2 linked regions of the Methylomonas sp. 11b genome follow. The protein of the gene in region 2 interacts with the protein of the main gene of each other region in a pairwise test. Links are inferred from orthologs where the notes say so. Each region holds a gene or a part of one and is shown on either strand. Other genes may lie near its edges.

Region 1 (3,599 bases), 3.4 Mb from region 2 along the record:
CACAACGATGACATCGTGGTGGCGGCATGGCCGGTTATTGATGAATCGGCGTTACAGCAGGATGCTATCGAAATGGTGGTGCAGGTCAATGGCAAGTTGCGCGGGAAATTATCGGTAGCGGCGACGGCTTCCAAAGAGCAAGTCGAAGCGCTGGCTCTGGCTGACGAGAACGTGCAGCGTTATCTGGAAGGTAAGCCGGTGAAAAAGCTGATTGTAGTGCCGCAAAAACTGGTGAATATCGTTGTTTAAACGCTGGATTTTCGAGAATCAGATGATGAATCACTTGAGCCGAATGGTCTTGGCCGGGGTATTGGTGCTGCTGGTTGGCTGCGGATACCATCTACGTGGCTCGATAGAGATGCCGGAAGTGCTGAAAAACATGTATGTGTTTGGCGCCTCCGTGCCCTTACAGGGCGAACTGCAAGCCATCATGAAGGCTTCGAAAGGCAAAATCGTCGGCTCCCCCAACGATGCCGGCGTGGTGGTCAAGGTGCTACGGGAAGACATGCGTAACCGGGTACTGACCATCGGCTCAACTGGTAAATCCAGCGAATCCGAACTGGAATATTATCTGCGCTTTCAATTTTTCGACAGTAAGGAAAATGCGCTGATGGACGAGCAAGTGATCGAAATTTCCAGGGAGTTTTTCAACGACCAAACCGCGGTGCTGGCGAAAGGCAACGAAGAACAATTGATTCGCAACGAAATCTATAAACAAGTGGCGCGGATGATATTAGCCAGAGCCAGGATAGCCGTCGATACGCAGAAAAAATAAGTATGCGCCTAAAGCTTGACCAGTTAACTGCCGCCTTACACAAAGAGCTGGTACCGGTTTATCTGGTTAGTGGTGATGAGCCTTTACAACTTGGCGAAGCAGCGGACGACATTCGGCGCGCGGCGCGCGAGGCTGGTTTTTCCACTCGCGAGGTCATTGCTATCGATACCGGCAACGAGTGGCCGCAATTGACCCTAGAAGCCGAATCACTTTCCATCTTTTCTGACAAAAAGCTCATCGATTTGCGCTTGCCTTCCGGCAAGCCGGGTTTGGAAGGCAGTAAAGCCCTAAGCGCGTATTGTCAGCGTCCGCCCAACGATACAATATTGCTAATCACGGCCGGTAAGCTGGATAGTGCGGCGCAGAAGTCGCAATGGTTTCAGGCCTTGGATAAAGTTGCGTGCATCGTGCAGGTCTGGCCGTTACAAGGACCGGAGTTGTTGCAGTGGTTGCAGCGCAGGGCGGAGCGGAAGGGCATGCATTTGGAAGCGGATGCGCTAAAAAGTCTGGCAGTGCGAGTCGAGGGCAACTTGCTGGCCGCGGCCCAGGAGCTTGAAAAACTGTATATCTTGCATGGGGCTAATCGTATCAACAAATCCATGGTTGAGGACGATGTGGCTGACAGCGCTCGCTTCGACGTGTTTAAATTGATGGATGCTTTGTTGTCGGGCAAGGTGAATCGAGCGGTTAAAATTCTCGCCGGGCTCAAAGCGGAAGGCGTCGCGGCGCCGGTGGTACTGTGGGCTATTAGCCGCGAAGCGCGAACGCTGGTTAATATCAAGACGGAATTGAAACGCGGCGGCAACCCAGAAGTTCTCTATAAAAAATATCAGATATGGGACAAGCGCAAGCAGTTGGTGCATGAGGCCTTGCAGAGGTTGAAGAGCAAGGAATTGCAGGATATTTTGCAAGCCAGCGCCAACGTAGATTGCCAAATCAAAGGCCAGATTACCGGCGACGAATGGGAGGGCTTGTTTAGGATTTGTTTGTTGTTTTCGAAGAGGTTACTGCTTTAGGTGCCGATCCAGAATCAATTCGTCGCCCCAGCGCTACTATTGCTTGGGCGACGAATTCGATGTACTTAGAGCTTAAGTAGCGAAAGTTTTACGTTTGCCCGCAGTCATCAAGCCGATCAGGCCCGTGCCAAACAGCCACACAGCAGCAGGTACAGGTACTGCTGTCAATTGGATCGAGCCATCTACGGCAGCAAGTACGCCGGTGCTTTTGTTTTGGCCCAAAACGCTATTAATTCCCGACAGCAAAGATGAATTGTTCAAATTGATCGAAAAAATTGAGTGGCCGCCGGTTATGCCTGGGGTGTAGACGTTGGAATCGTAGCTACCAAAAATACCGGAAAAATTTAAATCCAGTTGCTCGGCGCCTACGCCTGCTGGCGATATGACCCCGGAACCGCCGGTTACGGTGCCGGATAAAATTGCAGCTCCGTTGTTGAAGCCGCTATCGCCCGTAAAACTGTAATCGGGTGTCGTGTCAAAATACAGGTTAACTGCTCCGCCCGAGAAGCTGAAGGATTGGAAACCTGAGAAATTACTGTAGGTCCCGTTCAGGGTCGCAGCCACAGTCAATTCAAAACCCGAACCCGCGCCGGAGATATTCAATTCTGGTACATTGATGCCGGCATTGTTCAGGAAATGACCATCCACCATAGTTTGGAAATAAGCAGTAAAGGTGTTTGCACTGGTAAATTGCACTAAGGTAATGCCTGAACCAAAATCGTAAGTATCAAATGGGCCTACTATCGCTTCGTCGCCAGTAGCGTCAGGCGCGGCTGTATAATTCGCCGTTCCGGCCCATGTACTCGCCATTGAAACAGGAGCCACCAAGCTTAATCCCGCAGCCAGAAGCATGGTTTGCTTTAAACGATTTGTGAAAATATTCATATTTAAACAACCTCAAAAAATAAAAAATTACTCCCCCTCATTAGAGGCTTATACCTGTTTTTGTTATTCAATTCAAATAACCATTCTATTACACCGTTTGATCGTTGGAAGAATACGGATTACAAGCGGTGCGCCGCAGGTTTTATGCAATAAAACTAGTTGAGAGGTGAATAAAAATCGGCCTGCTGCTGGGACAGCCTTTCAAGGAAAGGCCGTCAGCGAGTGGTTTTAGAATCCGGCACAATAGGTCGGGTCATTTTTCTTACACAGAGTAAATCCGGTATTCCACAGGAAACCCGCCATGCCCGCTTGGTACTCAGATAATTCACAGTCGATAGGCCGAACGCCTTTGGTGCGGATCAACCATATCAGCCAAGGATTGAACGCGACGCTGCTGGTGAAAATTGAAGGCCGCAATCCGTCCTATTCGGTGAAATGTCGGGTCGGTGCGTCTATGGTCTGGGCCGCTGAGCGTCAAGGCTTATTAACGGCAGGTACAACTTTACTGGAAGCCACCAGCGGTAATTCCGGTATTGCGTTGGCTGCGGTGGCTGCCGCGCGTGGCATACCCATCACGTTAACGATGCCGGACAACATGAGCCAGGAGCGCCGCACATTATTATTGGCGTATGGCGCGAACCTGCTGCTGACCGATGGCGCGCTGGGTATGCGCGCGGCAGTGGAAAAGGCTGAGGCCATCGCCGCGGCCGACCCTGAGCATTATCTATTGCTGGAACAATTTAAAAACCCGGCTAATCCGGCGATACACGAACAAACTACCGGCCCGGAAATTTGGCGGGACTGCGGTGGTAAGATCGATATATTTGTAGCAGGCGTCGGCACCGGCGGTACGATTACCGGTGTGTCGCGTTATCTGAAAAAACATTGCGGTAGGCCGGTACTCAGTGTCGCTGTCGAGCCGG
Region 2 (5,022 bases):
ACCGAAAAGAAACGCAAGTTGCTGGCCGAACAGATCAAGGCCAACGCCTTATGCTGGGCCGTTGCCCGCGCCGAAGCCAGTGAAATCGACGATATCAACATTCTGCAAGCCACAATGGTAGCGATGCAAAGAGCTGTGTCGCAATTGAACTATCGCCCGGATTGGGTCAAGGTGGACGGCAATCGTTTGCCAATATTGGATATACCTGGCGAAGCTATCGTGCAAGGCGATTTATTGGTCGAGGAAATTTCCGCCGCTTCGATATTAGCCAAAGTCGCCCGCGATGAGGAAATGCAGACGCTGGATAGGCTGTATCCCGGCTATTCTTTTGCTATCCACAAAGGCTATCCTACCCAGCAGCATTTGGCGGCATTAGCGCAGCTTGGGATCACCCCGCAGCATCGAAAATCGTTTGCCCCTGTTAAAAAGTATCTTGTTTAAACAGCCATGACGCCGAGTTTCGTTCATCTTCGTATTCATACCGAGTTCTCGCTAGTTGACGGTATCGTCAGAATTAAGCCGTTGGTGAAGAAACTGGCTGAGTATCAAATGCCGGCTGCTGCGATTACCGAACAGAGCAATTTGTTCTCGCTGGTTAAATTCTATAAAGCAGCGCAAGGTGCCGGCATCAAACCCTTGATCGGCGCCGATGTGCTGATTTTCAACCCCGACGAACCGGCCTCGCCGTTTCGTTTGACCATGTTGGCGCGCAATAAAAAAGGCTACGTTACACTGACCGAGCTGATTTCCCGAGGCTACCAGGAAGGGCAGCATCAAGGGATTCCAATGTTGCAGAAAGACTGGATTGCCGAGAATCATGAGGGTTTGATCGTGTTATCGGGAGCGATGGACGGCGATGTCGGTCAGGCCTTGTTGGCGGAGAATGCCGAGCAAGCCAAACGTTGTGCCGAATATTGGCGGGATTTGTTCGAAGACAGTTTTTACCTGGAATTGCAGCGGCTCGGTAAAGCGGACGAGGAGCGTTACATCAAATTAGCGGCGGATTTGGCTTCCGAGTTAGATTTGCCGGTGGTTGCCACCAACGATGTGCGATTTATCAGCAAAAATGATTTCGACGCCCATGAAGTGCGGGTTTGCATTCATCAGGGGCGGGTGCTGGACGATAGCCGCCGGCCGAAAAACTATACCGCTCAACAATATTTACGCACTGCCGAGGAAATGGCGGAATTGTTCGCCGACATTCCGGAGGCCTTAGCCAATAGCGTGGAAATTGCCAAACGCTGCAATGTCGAGCTGACGCTTGGCGAAAACTATTTGCCCGATTTTCCGGTCCCCGAAGGCATGACTCTGGACGAGTATTTTAAACAAGCCTCTCGGCAAGGCCTGGAAGAACGCTTGATCCAGTATCCGCCGATAGGCAAGGCCAGCTTCGCGGAGAACCGCAAAGTCTATGACGAACGCTTGGAAGTCGAGCTGAACGTGATCACCCAAATGGGTTTTCCCGGCTATTTCATGATTGTCGCCGACTTTATTCAGTGGGCCAAGAACAATGCGATACCGGTGGGGCCGGGGCGGGGCTCCGGTGCCGGTTCCTTGGTGGCGTACGCATTGAAGATTACCGATCTGGATCCGATCGAATTCGATTTGCTGTTTGAGCGGTTTTTGAATCCGGAACGGGTATCGATGCCGGATTTTGATATCGACTTTTGCATGGAGCGCCGAGACGAGGTGATCGACTATGTAGCTCGCCATTATGGCCGCGATCACGTGTCACAGATTATCACCTACGGCTCGATGGCGGCCAAGGCGGTGATTCGCGACGTGGGGCGGGTGATGGGGCATGCCTACGGCTTCGTGGATAGGTTGGCAAAACTGATCCCATTTGAAATCGGCATGACCCTGGACAAAGCCCTGCAAGACAGTGCCGAATTGAAGGCATTGTACGATACCGAGGAAGAGGTCAAGTCGCTGATCGATATGGCGCGTTCGCTGGAAGGGATTTCCCGTAACGCCGGTAAACATGCCGGTGGCGTGGTGATTTCGCCGACCAAGCTAACCGATTTCAGCCCCTTGTATTGTGAACAGGGCGGCGGCAACCTGGTGACGCAGTTCGATAAGGACGATGTCGAAGCGGTTGGCTTGGTCAAATTCGACTTCCTGGGTTTGCGCACGCTGACGATTATCGATTGGGCGCTGCAAACCATCAATCGCCAGCGCGCGCAACGTGGCGAAGAGCCGGTCGATATTTCCCAGATTCCGCGCGACGACCTGCCTAGTTACGAATTATTAAAGAACGCCCAGACCACGGCCGTGTTTCAGCTGGAGTCGCGCGGTATGAAGGAGCTGATCAAAAAACTGAAACCGGATTGCTTTGACGACATCATCGCGCTGGTGGCTTTATTCCGTCCCGGACCGTTGGAATCGGGCATGGTCGACGACTATATCAATGTCAAACACGGTGCCAAGGCCGAATACGCTCATCCCTTGCTGGAGCCGATTCTAAAACCTACCAATGGCGTTATTCTGTATCAGGAGCAGGTGATGCAGATTGCTCGGGAATTGGCCAGTTACACCTTGGGCGGCGCCGATATGTTGCGGCGGGCGATGGGTAAGAAAAAGCCGGAGGAAATGGCAAAAGAGCGGGAAAAATTCATGTCGGGCGCGGTGGCAAACCAGATAGACGCAGCCATCGCGACATACGTTTTCGACCTGATGGAGAAATTCGCCGGCTACGGTTTCAACAAGTCGCATTCGGCGGCCTACGCTTTGGTTGCTTATCAAACCGCCTGGTTGAAGGCACATTTTCCGGCCGCGTTCATGGCGGCGGTAATGTCCTCGGATATGGATAACACCGATAAAGTGGTGGTGTTGATCGACGAATGCCGGGAAATGAAGCTGGAGATCTGCCCGCCGGACATTAATGTTTCCGACTTTCGTTTTACGGTAAACGACCAGGGGCAGATTGTTTACGGTATCGGTGCGATCAAGGGTGTCGGCGAAAATGCAATTGAAGATCTGTTAAAAGAGCGGGCCGCCAACGGAGCGTTTGCGGGTTTGTACGATCTGTGCAAGCGTGTCGATTTACGCAAGGTCAATCGCCGGGTTCTGGAAGCATTGATCAGAGCCGGAGCGCTGGATACTATCGATCCAAATCGCGCGGCGCATCTCGCCGAATTGACCACAGCGCTGCGAGTTGCCGAACAACACGGAAAAATGGCGCTGGCCGGTCAAAACGATCTATTCGGTCTGGCGGTGCAAGTGGAAGTGAGCGACGGTGAAGCGGAAGCTTATTCCACCGTGGTCGAGCCTTGGACCGAAAAAGAAAAGCTGGAAGCGGAAAAGCAAACTTTGGGTCTGTTTCTAACAGGTCATCCTATCGCCGAATATCTGCCGGAATTGAAGCATATTACCCACGGTTCGCTCGCCAGTCTGGAAGTCGATGCCGGCCGCTCCAGAGGCAAAATGGAAGCGCGTGTTGCCGGCTTGATCGTGGAAATGCGTACCCGGCAAACCAAGCAGGGCAAGATGATGGGTTTTGCAACGCTGGACGACCGTACCGGCCGGCTGGAAGTGGCGGCCTTCAGCAATATTTACGACAAATATCGCAACCTGCTCAGCAAAGACACAATCCTGATTGCCGAAGGCTCATTGGCAATGGACGACTTTACCAACAGTCTGAGGATGACTGCCGAGAAGCTCTACAGCATGGAAGAAGCGCGCGAGTTATATGCCCGCGGAATTACATTGACGATAGACCTGGCCAATGGCGACCTGCCGCCGGGTTGGCTGGCAAGCCTACAGACCACACTAACGCCATTCTGCGGCGGCCAATGTCCGATCCAAATCGAGTATCGCACTGCCACCGACAAAGCCACCCTGCAATTGGGTGACGACTGGCGCGTACGTCCGAGCGATGAACTCCTGATCCGCCTGCGGCGCTTGCTGTCTAACGTAACGGTGCTGGTCAGGTACTGACCTGGCGTCTAAGGGCGCTGCATTTCTGTTTGCTGAGGGGATGGGCTGAGTTCGGCCACAACCCGACCGTAGGGGCACCATCCAATTTAATTAGTTAAGGCATCCTGTGACCCAGCCGAATGTCCGGTATTCGGCGAGCAAATTGGCATTATCACTGCACTACTACGGCCAATGGACTGCCGGTTGGAGCGGCTTTCCAATTTCAATGATTAATACATCGTTTTATCTCGTCGAATGGTCGGTATTGGGTGAAAAATTGCTAATATTGCGACCTAACTGTGCAAAACGCAGGTCTTGGTATAATTTGCGTCAGGATTTATTGATTGGAGCCAGTTGATGAATAGATTCATTAAAAGCGGTTGTTGCACCTAGACCGCCTTGCTGCCAGAGAGTTTGGGCGACTATTTCATCGAGATCAATCCTGTATGAGTATTTGATGTTTTATTGATGAATTGGATCTTAATCAACTCGGTTTTTAGGGGGCAATCGGATGACTGGCAGACCAACCTATCACCCTGCAGTTCTATTGAATATTTCGATCGAACTTCTTCGCTTGAATTCTTTATTCCAAAGACATGCTAACTTTTTGTAAGCCACTCATTTTGCTATAAGGTCATCAATGTCAGAACTACTATATTTTTTAAACAAATACTTTGTCAATACTACTCTAGAGGCATTTATTTTGTTTGTGGTAATTCCCGGCTTACTTTATTACTTGAGACAAACTCAAAAATGGGACATTGCACTGCAAATGTGCACATTGGTGCTAGATGATCTTGATGACTTTAGTCATTTAGAAAAAATATCATCCCAAGCTGTCACATTTAAAAATTTGAAATTAGATAGAGATATAAGGCTTTCAAAAATTTCTTGCTACAGAGACTATTTTGGCTCGCGTGAAGCAAATATTATTAATATATCACATTTCAGTGATAAAGAACTTCGCAATGATATACTCACGATCGGGCGAAAAATAAGACAGTTCATTGGTTCGGCCAGATCACACAATCAAAAACTAGAACAAAATGAATATAAATGGCGTGATAACGACCCCATTTCAGATGTCGTTATTAACGAGATTAGCCG

What was found. Proteins that work in one complex are often made in the same cells at the same time.
Region 1: the proteins of dnaE (region 2) and holA interact in binary tests that used the Escherichia coli proteins (3 or more experiments, as listed by UniProt). The link is inferred for Methylomonas sp. 11b from one-to-one orthologs.

Annotation. Positions count from the first base shown.
Region 1 is NZ_KI911557.1:1,639,490-1,643,088, reverse strand. The notes cover bases 1-2,784. They hold holA (DNA polymerase III subunit delta), read left to right. Parts: upstream 1-777; coding sequence 778-1,791; downstream 1,792-2,784. Other genes in these bases: pepA (flocculation-associated PEP-CTERM protein PepA), read right to left, coding at 1,864-2,676; METH11B_RS0107750 (LPS-assembly lipoprotein LptE), read left to right, coding at 272-775; leuS (leucine--tRNA ligase), read left to right, coding at 1-249. Outside these bases: cysK (cysteine synthase A), read left to right, coding at 2,978-3,599. UniProt on the Escherichia coli protein: Part of the beta sliding clamp loading complex, which hydrolyzes ATP to load the beta clamp onto primed DNA to form the DNA replication pre-initiation complex.
Region 2 is NZ_KI911557.1:5,078,758-5,083,779, forward strand. What follows is about bases 141-4,136. They hold dnaE (DNA polymerase III subunit alpha), read left to right. Parts: upstream 141-447; coding sequence 448-3,936; downstream 3,937-4,136. Other genes in these bases: rnhB (ribonuclease HII), read left to right, coding at 141-441. Also shown: more of rnhB, read left to right, coding at 1-140; METH11B_RS29320 (hypothetical protein), read left to right, coding at 4,556-5,022. UniProt on the Escherichia coli protein: DNA polymerase III is a complex, multichain enzyme responsible for most of the replicative synthesis in bacteria. This DNA polymerase also exhibits 3' to 5' exonuclease activity. The alpha chain is the DNA polymerase catalytic subunit.